One region of the Azorhizobium sp. AG788 genome, then DNA from elsewhere that is predicted to be linked to it. Evidence: predicted binding sites of a transcription regulator. Region 1 holds the regulator's gene; the other holds the start of a gene.
What was found. Region 1 encodes LexA, which represses DNA repair genes until DNA is damaged. Its sites were predicted from a motif close to TGTTCNNNNTGTGTTCNG; they were not measured.
Positions count from the first base shown of each region.

Region 2: recA (recombinase RecA) is a predicted target of LexA. The motif match lies at 4,542-4,559, and genes of this name have one in related genera.

Region 1 covers NZ_SOBM01000002.1:265,223-272,422, reverse strand. Annotated here, with positions in the region: gene DFO45_RS05285 (DUF2147 domain-containing protein) at 1-299, shown strand, start outside; gene moaC (cyclic pyranopterin monophosphate synthase MoaC) at 299-775, shown strand; gene glp (gephyrin-like molybdotransferase Glp) at 778-2,010, shown strand; gene lexA (transcriptional repressor LexA) at 2,148-2,858, shown strand; gene DFO45_RS05265 (ComEC/Rec2 family competence protein) at 2,926-5,784, opposite strand; gene gltX (glutamate--tRNA ligase) at 5,924-7,200, shown strand, end outside.
Region 2 covers NZ_SOBM01000008.1:188,013-195,212, reverse strand. Annotated here, with positions in the region: gene DFO45_RS25140 (AraC family transcriptional regulator) at 1-508, opposite strand, end outside; gene DFO45_RS20930 (MFS transporter) at 705-2,090, opposite strand; gene DFO45_RS20925 (dihydrodipicolinate synthase family protein) at 2,249-3,181, opposite strand; gene DFO45_RS20920 (LacI family DNA-binding transcriptional regulator) at 3,343-4,386, shown strand; gene recA (recombinase RecA) at 4,623-5,714, shown strand; gene alaS (alanine--tRNA ligase) at 5,978-7,200, shown strand, end outside.

The sequences.
Region 1 (7,200 bases):
AGTGCGGCGCCTCGGTGTGCGGCCGCATCGTGACCTCCGAGGGCATCAAGGCCGACCCCAACCTCAAGGACACGAAGAATTCGGATGCCGCCAAGCGCGACCGCGTGCTGAAGGGCCTGCAGATTCTCGGCGGCTTCTCCGGCGGCCCCACGGAATGGACCGGCGGGCAGATCTACAATGCCGATGACGGCAAGACCTACAGCGCCTCGCTGACGCTGGATGGTGACAACACGCTCAAGGTGCGCGGCTGCATCGTCGTGCCCTTGTGCCAGACCCAGACCTGGACCAGGGTCCGCTGATGACGCGCCTCACCCACCTCGATTCCACCGGCGCCGCGCGCATGGTGGATGTGTCCGACAAGCCTTCCACCACGCGCGAGGCGCTGGCGGAAGGACAGGTGGTGATGGCCCCCGAGACCCTCGCGCTCATCCAGTCCGGCAATGCCAAGAAGGGCGACGTGCTCGGCGTCGCCCGCATCGCCGGCATCATGGCTTCCAAGCGCACCCATGAGCTCATCCCCCTCTGCCATCCCCTCATGCTGAGCAAGGTGGAAGTGGAAGTGACGCCGGACGAAACCCTGCCCGGTCTTCATGTGGTCGCGCGAGTGAAGACCGCCGGCCAGACCGGCGTCGAGATGGAGGCGCTGACGGCCGTCTCCGTCGCCTGCCTCACCATCTACGACATGGCCAAGGCCGCCGATCGCGGCATGCGCATCGAGAACATCCGCCTGCTTGAAAAATCCGGCGGCCGCTCGGGCGACTGGCGCGCGGCGTGAGCATGACCGGCACGCCCAAGAAGGCCCCGCTCATGCCGGTGGCCGACGCCCTCGCGCTCATCACGCGCGATCTCGATGTTCTGGCAACCGAGATGGTGCCAGTGGACGAAGCCGTGGGCCGCGTGCTCGCGGCCCCGCTCGCCGCCCGCCGCAGCCAGCCGGGTGCCGACATGTCGGCCATGGACGGCTATGCCTTCGCCTATCCCGAGACGCTGGACATCCCGCTGACCCTGAAGGTGGTGGGCGAATCGGCCGCTGGCCGCGCCTTCGACGGCGCCGTGGGGCCGGGAGAAGCCACGCGTATCTTCACCGGCGGCGTCGTGCCGCCCGGCGCGGACACCGTGGTCATCCAGGAGAACACCACGCGGGACGGCGACAGCGTCACCATCACCGTGCCGCTCGCCAAGGGCCGCAATGTGCGCAAGGCGGGCTTTGATTTCGCCGCCGGCACCGCCCTCTTGCCGGCCGGCCGGCGGCTGAATGCTCGCGACGTGATGCTCGCTGCAGCCGCCGATCACGCCATCCTGCCGCTGGCCCGCCGCCCGCGGGTGGGAATCATCCAGACGGGAGACGAGCTGGTCTATCCCGGACAGGCCACCGGCCTCCTTTCGGAGGTGGTGGTGTCCAACGTCTATGGTCTTGCGGCGCTCGCGCGCGAAGCGGGCGCGGAGGTGATCGACCTCGGCCTCGTGCGCGACGGCATGGACGAGACCCGCGCCGCCATAAGCCGCGCCCGTGACCTCGGCATCGATGTGCTCGTTTCCTCTGGCGGCGCCTCCGTGGGCGAGCATGATCTGATGGCCCCGGCACTGAAGGCCGAGGGCATCGCGCTCGCCGTGCACAAGATCGCCTTGCGCCCCGGCAAGCCGCTGATGTTCGGCGCCGGCGGCAACATGCGGGCCCTCGGCCTGCCGGGCAATCCGGTCTCGGCCTATGTCTGCGCCGTGCTCTTCCTGCTGCCCATCCTGCGCCGGATGCAGGGCGAGGATGCCCCGCTGATGGCGACGCGCCCGGCGCGGCTCGGCACCGCCATGCCGGCCAATGACACGCGCATGGATTTCGTGCGGGCGCGGCTGCGTTTCGAGGACGGGCAAGCCATTGCCCATCCTCTGACCAATCAGGACAGCAGCATGCTCTCGGCTCTCGCGAGCGCCGACTGCCTGCTGATTCGCCCCGCTCATGCGCCCGAGGCAAAGGTGGGCGACCCGTGCGAAATCATTCCGCTCAACGCCTGAGACCGGCGTTTACCCGATGTTGAGGCTTGTGGAACAAACAAGAAACAGGTACATAATGTTCCTGATTTGTTTCGCAGGGCGCGGAGCGGATCGTCTCCCGGTCCGATGGGCCTGGTCGCAAGGGGCGGAACCACACGATGCTCACCCGCAAGCAGTATGATCTTCTGCGCTTCATCCATGAGCGCCTGAAGGAAACGGGCGTGCCTCCCTCCTTCGACGAGATGAAGGAAGCATTGGATCTGCGCTCCAAGTCCGGCATCCATCGCCTCATCACGGCCCTTGAAGAACGCGGCTTCATTCGCCGCCTGCCGAACCGCGCGCGGGCGCTGGAGGTGGTGCGCCTGCCGGATAGCGCGGCGCCGGGTCTCGCGGCCGCCCGCAGCGGCGGGCGCGGCTTCTCACCCAGCGTGATCGAGGGCAGCCTCGGGCGCGTGCGCCCGGTGGTGGATGACGAGGAACCAGCCGCCGTGGTGGCCGTGCCCGTCATGGGCCGCATTGCGGCCGGCTCGCCCATCTCGGCCATCCAGACCCGCAGCAACACGCTGAACCTGCCCCCCGAAATGCTCGGCACGGGGGAGCATTTCGCCCTTGAGGTGCGCGGCGACAGCATGATCGAGGCCGGCATTCTCGACGGCGACACGGTGCTCATCCGCAAGTGCGACACGGCCGACACCGGCGACATCATCGTGGCGCTGGTGGATGACGAGGAAGCCACCCTCAAGCGCCTGCGCCGCAAGGGCGCCTCCATCGCCCTTGAGGCCGCCAATCCCGCCTATGAAACGCGCATCTTCGGCCCCGACCGCGTGCGCATCCAGGGGCGGCTCGTGGGGCTCATCCGCCGGTACTGAGGGCGCGTTCGGAAGCGCGGTTTCCGAGAGACGGATTGTTTTGGGACAGTGAGATGCAGCGGGACCATCAGGGTTCCTCCTGCGCATCGTCCGCGCTTCGGCGGCCGGCTGTCTCCGTATCGACGACGGGCATCGGCAGATCCGGGAGCACTGGCATCCAGGGCCGCTGAACGCCGACAGGGCGCGTCGGAACAGTTCGCCAGTGCACAGCGAAGGACTGGCGGATTTGCGCCTGAGAAGGCGCTTGGGTCATGGCGCTCCGCGCCGATTGTCGAGGGGCCCTCTCCGTGGGCGTGTGCGGCTGAGCTGACGGAGCGATGGACTTCTGCCTACCCACGGTTGGCTCCTCCTCCACATGTGCGCGCCTGATTGCCCCGGCATCTGCCGTTGGCGGCATCGGCGGCGCTGAGGACATCGGGCGTATCCCGGATTGGGTGCCTCCGTTCCTTGCCGCCCTTATCTCTCGCGCCTTGGCCCAGCGGGCCTGCTGATCGCGCCAGAGCGAGGCCCGGTGATCGGCCGCCATGCGGCGCGGACGCGTGGCCGGCGGGGCCGGCGGCGGACCATCCGGTTCGGCTTGCGCCGATGCGGGTCTCACCTCGGAAGACGAAGCGTCTGTTTCGGACGGCGTTTCAGGACGGAGCTCGGGCGCGGCTTTAGCCTGCACGCTGTTGCCGGATGCAGCCTGTGGCAGCTCCACGGCCGCTGGTGCGGCCTCTCCCATCGCCGGCGGAGGTTCACCCGCGACCCGATGCGGGGTGGCTATCTCCCCTGCCGCCTGCCCCGGTCGATGAAAGAGCGCCAGCGTCCCCGTGCGGCTCATGTCCTGCGGCGTGAACAGGCGGGCGGCGCAGGCCGAAATGTTCTCGGTCGAAGGGACCTCCGCCGTCACCACGAGGCTCGCTTCCCCGCACGCGGCCGGAAGAGCCTCGGCCTTGCGAACCAATACGATCTTCGTGCCGTCCGGGAGCGGCGCCATACAGCGGCGGGCATCGCAGGCAAAGCCCTGCGCCAGATCGGGCGCCTCCGCCGTGCGCGGATCGGCTTCCTTGCTGAGCCACTGCTCCGCCACCAGCCGCGAACTGCGCGCGCCCGCGATGCTCAGGCGCCCATCGCCGCCGCGCACGGCAACGGTCTGGCCGTTGGCGGCAATCAGCACGTCCGGCCGGGGTGGCGCGCCCAGGAGCAGGAGCGCCGCGACGACGCAGGGCACGGCGGCAAGGCGCAGAAGCCCCCGCAGCAGGCAGAGCGCCAGCAAAGCGAGTGTCGCGAAGGCGGCAGTGCCCGCCCCAACCCAATCGGTGCGCATGTCGGCACCGGGCAGGGCCGCAACCACGTCCGACACCTTCACCATGATGTCGATGCCGAGGCCCATCACCGGCCAGGCGATGAAATCCCAGCCGAACGGCAGGAGAAGCACCCCGAGCAGGCCGAAGGGCATGACGAGGAACTCCACCGCCGGCATGGCCGCGAGGTTGGAGAGGAGGCCCATGATGCCCAGGCGCTGGAAATGCAGCGCCGCATAGGGCGCCGTCGCAGCCCCGGCGACCACGGAGGTCATGGAGAGGGCGGCCAAGAACAGGCCCATGCGCGCCAGCGCCCGCAGCACGAGCGGGCCGGCCGCCAGCCGGCCGCGCAGCCCGGTCCATTGCTCGTAGGCCGCCACCAGCGCCAGCGTCGCGGCGAAGGACATCTGCGTGCCGGGCTCCAGCAAGGATTCGGGGCCGAACGCCAGCACCAGAACCGCCGCTACCGCGACCGTGCGCAGAGTGAGCGCCGCTCGCCCCGCGATCACGCCCACCAGCACGATGGCGAGCATCCAGAAGGAGCGCTGGGCCGGCCAGTCATTCCCGGAGAGCAGGAGATAGACGCCGCTTCCCGCGAGCGCCGTCGCAGCCGCCAGAGACTTGATGGGAAACCCCAGCGCCAGCGGGGGGAAGGCCGCAAGGCCGCCGCGCACGAGAAAGAAGAGTGTACCCGCCACCGTGGCCATGTGCAGGCCGGAGATGGAGAGCACATGGGTGAGGCCGGAGACGCGCATGCTCTCTTCCACCTGCGGAGAGATGGAAGCACGGTCACCCACGACCAGCGCCACGGCGATGTCGGCGGCGGTGCCGCTGAGCACGGCGCGGATGCGCGCGCCGACCGCCTGACGCACCTCGTCCACGAGGCGCCCCATGCGCACGCTGAAGGGAGCCGGCTCGGCGAGCGCGATGATCCGCGGGCGACCGAGCCCGAATCCCACCGCATCAATGCCGCGGAACCAGATATTGCGGCCGAAGTCATATCCACCCGGCAGCGCCGCCTCCATGGGCGGCAGCAGGCGGGCCAGAACGGAGACCGGCGTGCCTGCCGCCGGTGCGCTGCCCCGCGCCACCGAGAGCCGCACGAGCTGCGGCTTCACCGCAAGCCCCTTGCCCTCGGCTGTCGTCACCCGCAGCAGAATGCGATCCGCCTTCGCCCGCCGCTCCACCTGCTCCACGAAACCGGAGAGGCGCACCGGTGTCTGAGGCGGCAGGAGCACCGGGTGCGCGATCCATGCGGTGTGTGCGGTAGCGAGGGCGAAACCGCCTCCGACCGCGGTCAGCCACAGCAGCAGCGCGAAGGCCACGGGCCGCGCCCGCGCACAAAGGCTTGCGACTGCGAGGGCGCCGGCAAGACCGAGGACAGCCGGCAGCGACGGCTCCTGCGCCGCGCCGAAATAGAGAAGAATGCCGCAGCCGAAGCCAACCGGCAGCCAGAGGACCAGCCGGCCGGAAGCCGCCTCGGCACGGACGTCGGCCAACAGGCGGTCGCGCAGGCGGCCGAGGAGGGCACCGGGCCACACCGGGGCGGGGATGAAGACCGGGCGCGCGACAGCGCCGCCGAGCACGCCCGCGCGTGCTTCGGCGGGGCGGCCCCGCGCCCCTGCCCGACCGTCCCCCATCGGCCGTGTTCCTTCGCTCCCGCGCCTATGCTACACGGGCGCCTCGCATGCGCCACGGCTTCGTGCGCGTCGGCCTGCTGGCAGGCCTCACAGGGGCGTCTCGCCCACCCGCTTTCCTCCCACGTCCGGCCTTTACGAGATGTCGCAGATCGTCACCCGCTTTGCTCCCTCCCCCACGGGCTTTCTGCATATTGGCGGCGCCCGCACGGCGCTGTTCAACTGGCTCTACGCCAAGGCCAAGGGCGGCAAGATGCTGCTGCGGATCGAGGACACCGACCGCCAGCGCTCCACCAAGGAGGCCATCGACGCCATTCTGGAGGGCCTGACCTGGCTCGGCATCGATTGGGACGGGGACGTCATCTACCAGTTCGCCCGTGCCGAGCGGCACCGGCAGGCGGTGGAGGAGATGCTGTCGCGGGGCAATGCCTACCCCTGCTATGCGACGCCCGAGGAACTCGACGAGATGCGCGAGCTCGCCCGCAAGGAGGGCCGCCCGCCGCGCTATGACGGCCGCTGGCGCGACCGCCCGGCCTCGGAGCGCCCCACCGACCGCAAGCCGGTCATCCGCCTGCGCGCCCCGCAGGAGGGCGTCACGGTGATCGAGGATCAGGTGCAGGGCACCGTCACCTTCCCGAACAAGGACCTGGACGATCTCGTCCTGCTGCGGTCGGACGGCACGCCCACCTACATGCTGGCAGTGGTGGTGGACGACCATGACATGGGCGTCACCAACATCATCCGTGGCGACGACCATCTCACCAACGCCGCCCGCCAGACGCAGATCTACAATGCGCTCGGCTGGGACGTGCCGCGCATGGCGCACATTCCGCTGATCCATGGTCCGGACGGCGCCAAGCTCTCCAAGCGCCACGGCGCGCTGGGCGTCGATGCCTATCGCGACATGGGCTATCTGCCCGCCGCTTTGCGCAACTATCTGGTCCGCCTCGGCTGGAGCCATGGCGATCAGGAAATCTTCTCCACGCAGGAGATGGTCGAGCATTTCGATCTGGATCGCGTCGGCCGCTCCGCCGCCCGCTTCGACTTCCAGAAGCTTGAGAATATCAACGGCCATTACATGCGCGCCAGCTCCGACGCGGAGCTGTTCGACGCGGTGATGGGCCTGATCCCGCACCTGCCTGACGCCGAGCACCGCCTCGCCCGACTGACGGACGCGCGCATGGAGCAGCTGCGCGCGGCCCTTCCGGGGCTCAAGGAGCGCGCCAAGACGCTGACCGAACTGCTGGACGGTGCTGAGTTCATCTTCGCCACCCGGCCGCTGCCGCTGGAGGAGAAGGCGCAAGCCGTGCTCACGGCGGAGGCGCGCGCCCATATCGCCGCCATGATCCCGCAACTTGAGGCGGCCGACTGGTCCGCCGCCGGCACCGAGACAGTGGTGCGGGCCTATGCGGAGCAGGC
Region 2 (7,200 bases), on a different contig from region 1:
CGCGATGGGGCAGGGCCACATGGAGGGCGGCGTCAGCCCCGGCCACCGCCCGTAGCGCCCGCGTCATGAAGCCGGCCACGCCGTCGTTCAGCACATTGGCGTGGGCCGGATCGCTGTCGAGCATGTGGTGGTGCCAGGTGGCCACCTTGCCCTCGACTTGAAGCCGGAACTGAACCCCGCCCTGCAGCCCCGGCATGTGGCGGGCATGCGAAAAGAGGCATTCCCGCAACGTGCGGCCCGAGAGGAGGGATTGTCCCGTGAGACCGAGGCGCTGCGGCGAGGCGGCGGCGGCAAGCGTGAGCCCGATGGTCGGGTCGCCCGTCTGACGGGCGACGGCCTGAAGCAGCGTGCAGATCTGGGCGCGGGTCACGACGGTCGGTGCGGCAGGACCCTCGTGCGCGGCGATGCCGGCGCGGGCCAGCAGGGGATCAAGCGTCAGTCCGTGGTCTCCGGCAACGGCGGGCAACATGTGCAGCAATGACAGCCGGACCGGATTGCGATCCCACACTTCACCTTCTCCTGCCTTACCCCGGTGCAGCTTACGGCATCCGACAGGAGGGCGGTGGCTAAATTCTGGCCGGGATGTGGCCCCGTGCCTGCGGCCACATCCTAATGAGGTGAGGTTTGCGAAAGGGGGCGCTTCGCTGGCCATCAGGGCCAGCGCCGGGCGGGCTGAACCGCCCCGGCGCGTCCCGTCTGGCTCCTTATGGAGACAGTTCCTCCAGCACACGGCCCTTCGTCTCGATGGCGAAGAGCATCGTCACCAGCGCCCCGATGACCAGAACCCCGGCGAAGGCCGCGAACACATATTGGATGCCCGCCGCGCCCATGATGGTCCCGACGACGATGGGGCCGGCCGACGAGCCGAGCCGCAGCCAGGCGCTCCCGAGCCCGGTGCCCAGCGCCCGCAAGCGCGTCGGATAGAGCTCGGCCGAGTAGAGATAGAGCGAGAAGGTGATGGTCTGCACGATGGCATAGGCAAGCCCGGCCAGCAGGAGCACTTCCATCGGCGAGGTGGCGCCCATGTAGGCCAGCGCCAGAAGCGGCAGCGGCGCGCAGAGGAAGGCGGCCGTGTACCAGCGCTTGCGACCCACCTTGTCGATCAGCAGGGCGCAGGCGATGGAGGCCACCACGCCGGCGACCGACGTCAGCAGGCCGTACAGCAGGGCAGTTTCCAGCGGCAGGTTGAAGGTCTGGCGGTAGAGCGTCGGCAGCCAGGCGATCATGCCGTTCGCCACCAGATAGGAGCAGAACCACATGGACCAGATGGTGAGCGTGCGCCGGCGATAGATGCCGGAGAACAGCTCCCTGAGGCCGCCCTGTTCGCTCTGCTTCATGGGAACCGGCTGCGGCATCGCGAGCTTGTGGCCCGCGGCCTCTGCGCTGCGCTCCAGATCGCTCACGATCCGGTCGGCTTCCTCGTAACGGCCTTTCGCTGCCAGCCAGCGCGGAGATTCCTTCATGAAGAAGCGCAGCGGGATCAGGATGGCGGCCGGCACGAGCCCGACGAGGAACATGGCCTCCCAGCCATAGACCGGCACCAGCGCCCGCGCGATGAGGCCCGCGCCCACGAGGCCGAAGAGGAACATGACCTCATAGAGCAGGAAGAAGCGGCCGCGCCCCTTCGAGCCGATGTATTCGTTGATGTAGGCGCTCGCCACCGGCACCTCGCCGCCGGTGCCGATGCCTTGGATGAAGCGGAAGAGCATCATCGAGCCCGCGCCCCAGGCGAACAGGCAGGCGACATCCATGCTGACGAACAGCAGGATGGTGAAAAGCAGCACGCTGAGGCGGCCGATGCGCTCGGCCAGCCAGCCGAAGAACACCGCGCCGATGAGCTGGCCGAGATAGCCCATGGACAGGATCATGCCCGTCTGCTCGGGCTTGAGACCCCATTCGCGGACAAGAACGGGCATTGCATAGGCGATGGCGATGACGGTGTAGCCATCAAAGAAGGTGGCCGCACCGATGATGTTGCGGGTCCAGAAGACGCGGCGGGTGATTGGCAGGCGTTCCAGCCGGGCGCTGATATCCGCCTGCCGGTCGAGCGATGGGGTCTGCCCGCGCGCAATGTCGCGGGGCCTCTGCATCAGCATGGGCTTTCCTCCAGGAACGGGTGTCGTCTTTTCTTTTTGCCGGGGACCTGCGGGGTCCTCCGGAATGTCGGCGAGCGGCACCGGACCGGCCCGTGCGGGCCGATCCGGCACTCCCTCTCCCCAAATCAGCGAGGCGTTGGCGCGCCTCGGGGTCAGGCCGCGATGGCGTTCGACACCACTTCGATGCCGGCGGCCTTCACGGCGGCGCGGATCTCGCGGTCGGCGGCATCGCCGAGCGGCTTCAGCGGCTCGCGGATGTTCACATTGTCGATGAGGCCGCGGGCGCGCAGCGCGTGCTTGAGCGCGACCGTGCCTTCCATGTGCGAGCCGCGGTGATAGACGGCGCGGGTCAGCGGCAGGAGCTGCTCGTGATACTTGCGGGCCAGCGTGTAATCCTGCGCCTTGCCGGCCTTCAGGAACTCCAGCAGCAGTTCGGGGGCCATGTTGCCGTAGCCGACCAGAAGGCCATCCACGTCAAACATGGTGGGCAGCAGCCATTCATCGTGGCAGGACATGATGGCGAGGTCCGGGAAGGCGTTCTTGAGCGCCGGGATCTCATCATACCACCGCTTCATGTCGCGCACGCCGTTCTTGGTGGCGGTCACGCCCGGAATGGCGGCGATCTCGAGTTGGGTCTGAAGGTCGTAATTGGCCTTCGTCACCGCCGGATACTGGAACAGGATGCACTCGAGGCCGGACTGGGCGATGGCCTTGTAGCGGTCCTGCGGGGCGCCCTTCTGATAGCCGAAGCGCAGCCAGCCGTGGTTGGGATAGACGAGCGCGGCGCTGGCGCCGGCGTCGATCTTCTGCCTGGCCTCGATCTCGGCCACCTTGGTGCCCTCGCCGGTGATGCCGGCCACCACGGGCAGAGGGGTCGCGTCCTTGTAGACGCGGATCAGCTCGAGCTGCTCGTCATGGGTGAGGAAGGTGCCTTCGCCCGCATGGCCGAGGATCACCAGGCTCTTCACGCCGGGGATAGCCGCCAGCCATTTGGCGAGGCGCGCGTTGCCGTCGAAATCGACGTCGCCATTGTCCTTGAATAGGGTCACGGGGGCCGGGTTGAGGCCCTTCCAGTCGATCGCCATCGTCTCGTTCCTTCCCTAGGAGTGTCAGACCGAAATACGGGTCCCGCCTCCGCTCCCCCATTTTTAGGATCGTTAGCGGGAACGTTCCCATAATCAGACTTGTGCATTCGCCTTGTCAATCGTTAACTGAGGGCACGGTGTTGCGGCGTGAGGGACGGGACGTGTTTCAGGAGGAGGAAACCCAGGAGCGGCCGGGGCGGATCACGATCCTTGACGTGGCCGCTGCGGCGGGTGTCTCCAAATCCACGGTCTCCCGCATCCTGGACGAGCGCCTGCCGCGCTCGGAGAGCGAGACCGCGCGCCGCGTGCGGGAGGTGGCGGCCCGGCTCGGCTATGTGCGCGACGTCTCCGCCGCCAGCCTCCGGCGGGGCCAGACCAACACCATCGGCGTGATCGTGCCGCGCCTGACCGATACGGTCATGGCCATGCTGTACGAGGCGCTGGCCCGGGCCTGCGCGCGCTCCGGCCGCTTCGCCATCGTGGCGACCACCGATGACGAGCCCCGCGCCGACCGGGCAGCCGCGAAGAGCCTGCTCCAGCGCGGCGTGGATGGGCTCGTGCTCTCCACCGCCCGCGAGGGGGACGATTTCGCGCAGGAGCTGGCGGACCGCGGCGTACCTTATGTCCTTGCCCTGCGCAGCGATGGCCGCAGCCTTGCCTCCGTGGGCGACGACCGGCTGGGCGGCTATCTCGCCACCCGCCATCTCATCGATCTCGGCCACCGCCGCATCGGCATCATTGCCGGGCCGAGCTACGCATCCAGCAGCCGCGGGCGGCTCGCCGGCTATCTCCAGGCCCTGGAAGAGCAGGGCGTGCCCCATGATCCGGCCCTGCTGGTGGAGTCGACCTTCGGCATCGATTCCGGTGCGGAGGCGGCGGAGCATCTGATGCGCCTGCCCGATCCGCCCACCGCCATCTTCGCCGTGAACGACAACACCGCCATCGGCGCGCTCTCCGCGCTGGCGCGGCTCGGCGTCTCGGTGCCGGGGGACGTGTCCCTCGTCGGCTATAACGACATTCCCATCGTGAGCCGGCTGCCCATCCCGCTGACCTCCGTGCGGGTGCCGTTCGACCAGATCGCCACCTCCGCCCTCGACCTCATGACCCAGTGGCCGGACACGAAGGGCGAGCGCGTCCGCGTCGCGGCGCCCACGCTCATCCCCCGCCGGTCGAGCGGTCCGCCGAACCGGCGAATCGGCATCTGAGCCCGCCGGGCGCTTCCGCAGCGTCCTCCGCGCGGCGGGAGCAAGGGGCGATTTGTGGGGACAAGACGGCTTCGTGACCGCGCGAGAGGGCTTGGTGGCGACCTGCGGTCGCCTCCCGCTGTGCTCGAACCCCATCTGAAGGCAGGGAAATCAAAAAGAACATATTGCGAACAGAGAACAAATGAGGTACAAAATTCCCACGGCCATTCCTCTTGCGCCAGGCACGGAGCGCGGCGATGACTCAGTCCACTCTCAGACTCGTCGAAGGGTCCTCCATGGATAAGACCAAGGCGCTGGACGCCGCGCTCTCGCAGATCGAGCGGCATTTCGGCAAAGGCTCGATCATGCGGCTCGGCAAGAGCGGCAAGGTGATGGAGGTCGAAAGCATCTCCTCGGGCTCGCTCGGCCTCGATATCGCGCTCGGCATCGGCGGTCTGCCCAGGGGCCGCATCGTCGAGATTTACGGCCCCGAATCCTCGGGCAAGACCACGCTGGCGCTGCACACCATCGCCGAGGCGCAGAAGAAGGGCGGCACCTGCGCCTTCATCGACGCCGAGCATGCGCTCGATCCGATCTATGCCCGCAAGCTGGGCGTCAATCTCGACGACCTGCTGATCTCTCAGCCCGACGCCGGTGAGCAGGCGCTGGAGATCGCCGACACGCTGGTGCGTTCAGGCGCCATCGACGTACTGGTGGTCGATTCGGTGGCCGCCCTCACGCCGCGTGCCGAACTCGACGGCGAGATGGGCGACAACCAGCCCGGCATGCAGGCCCGCCTCATGAGCCAGGCACTGCGCAAGCTCACCGCTTCGATCTCCAAGTCGAACACCATGGTGATCTTCATCAACCAGATCCGCATGAAGATCGGCGTGATGTACGGCTCGCCCGAGACGACCACGGGCGGCAATGCGCTGAAGTTCTACGCCTCCGTGCGCCTCGACATCCGCCGCATCGGCATGATCAAGGAGCGCGACGAGGTGGTGGGCAACCAGACCCGCGTGAAGGTGGTCAAGAACAAGCTGGCCCCGCCCTTCAAGCAGGTCGAGTTCGACATCATGTATGGCGAGGGCGTCTCCAAGATGGGCGAACTGCTCGATCTCGGCGTGCGCGCCGGCGTGGTCGAGAAGTCTGGCGCCTGGTTCTCCTACGACAGCCAGCGCCTCGGCCAGGGCCGCGAGAATGCCAAGACCTTCCTGCGCCAGAACCCCGAGGTGGCCGGCCGCATCGAAGCGACCATCCGCCAGAATGCCGGCCTGATTGCCGACCAGATCCTCACCGGCTCGCCGGAAGACGAGGATGGAGATGGGGATGCGGCCGCCGAGGCCTGATCCCGTCTTTCCATCGGACGATGTTCGGGGCGGCTGCGGCCGCCCTTTTCTTTGGCGGCCCTGGGGAGCCGCCGGTGCGGCCCGGCCGGGCGCTTGCTGGACAAGCGCGGGGGGCGTCGTTAAACGATCATGTCCCTTTCTGGGCGCTGTGCGCCTTGGGTCTTCGGCCCTCGGCACCGGCGTCCCGCCATAAGGCGGGGGAGGGCGGGTGCGCTCCGCGCAGGCCGCGTGGTTCCAAGATTTTCAGGGTGTGGTGCCGGTACATGAGCGGCGTGAACGAGATCCGGTCGAGCTTCATCGACTACTTCGTCAAGAACGGCCACGAAGCGGTCGCATCCTCCCCGCTGGTGCCGCGCAACGACCCGACCTTGATGTTCACCAATGCCGGCATGGTGCAGTTCAAGAACGTCTTCACCGGCGTCGAGAAGCGGCCCTATTCCCGCGCCGTGACCGCGCAGAAGTGCGTGCGCGCCGGCGGCAAGCACAACGATCTCGACAATGTCGGCTACACCGCCCGGCATCATACCTTCTTCGAGATGCTCGGGAATTTCTCCTTCGGCGACTATTTCAAGGACCGGGCCATCGAGCTTGCCTGGAACCTGATCACCAAGGAGTGGGATCTTCCCAAGGACCGGCTGCTCGCCACCGTCTATTATGACGACGACGTCGCCTACGACCTGTGGAAGAAGGTCGCCGGCCTGCCGGACAGCCGCATCATCCGCATCCCCACCTCGGACAATTTCTGGGCCATGGGCGACACCGGCCCGTGCGGCCCGTGCTCGGAAATCTTCTTCGACCATGGCGACCACATTCCCGGCGGCCCCCCCGGCTCGCCGGACGAGGACGGTGACCGCTTCATCGAGATCTGGAATCTCGTGTTCATGCAGTATGAGCAGCTCCCCGGCGAGCGGCTCAACCTGCCCCGGCCGTCCATCGACACCGGCATGGGCCTCGAGCGCATCTCCGCGCTCCTCCAGGGCACGCACGACAATTACGAGACCGACCTCATGCGGGCGATCATCGCCGAGGTCCAGGAACTCACCAACGTGCCGTCCAACGGCCCGCAGAAGGCGAGCCACAGGGTCATCGCCGATCATCTGCGTTCGTCCGTCTTCCTCGTCGCCGACGGCGTGCTGCCCTCCAATGAGGGTCGCGGCTACGTCCTGCGCCGCATCATGCGCCGCGCCATGCGCCATGCGCAGCTCCTCGGCGCGCGCGAGCCGCTGATGCACCGCCTCGTGCCCGTTCTGGTGCGCGAGATGGGCCGCGCCTACCCGGAGATCGTCCGCGCCGAGGCGCTGGCCACCGAGACGCTGCTGCTTGAGGAAACCCGCTTCCGCCGCACGCTGGAGCGCGGCCTCTCGCTGCTGGAGGAGGAGAGCGCGGGCCTTGTCTCCGGTGCCCGCTTCCCCGGCGAGGTCGCCTTCAAGCTCTATGACACCTACGGCTTCCCGCTCGATCTGACCGAGGACGCGCTGCGCGGCCG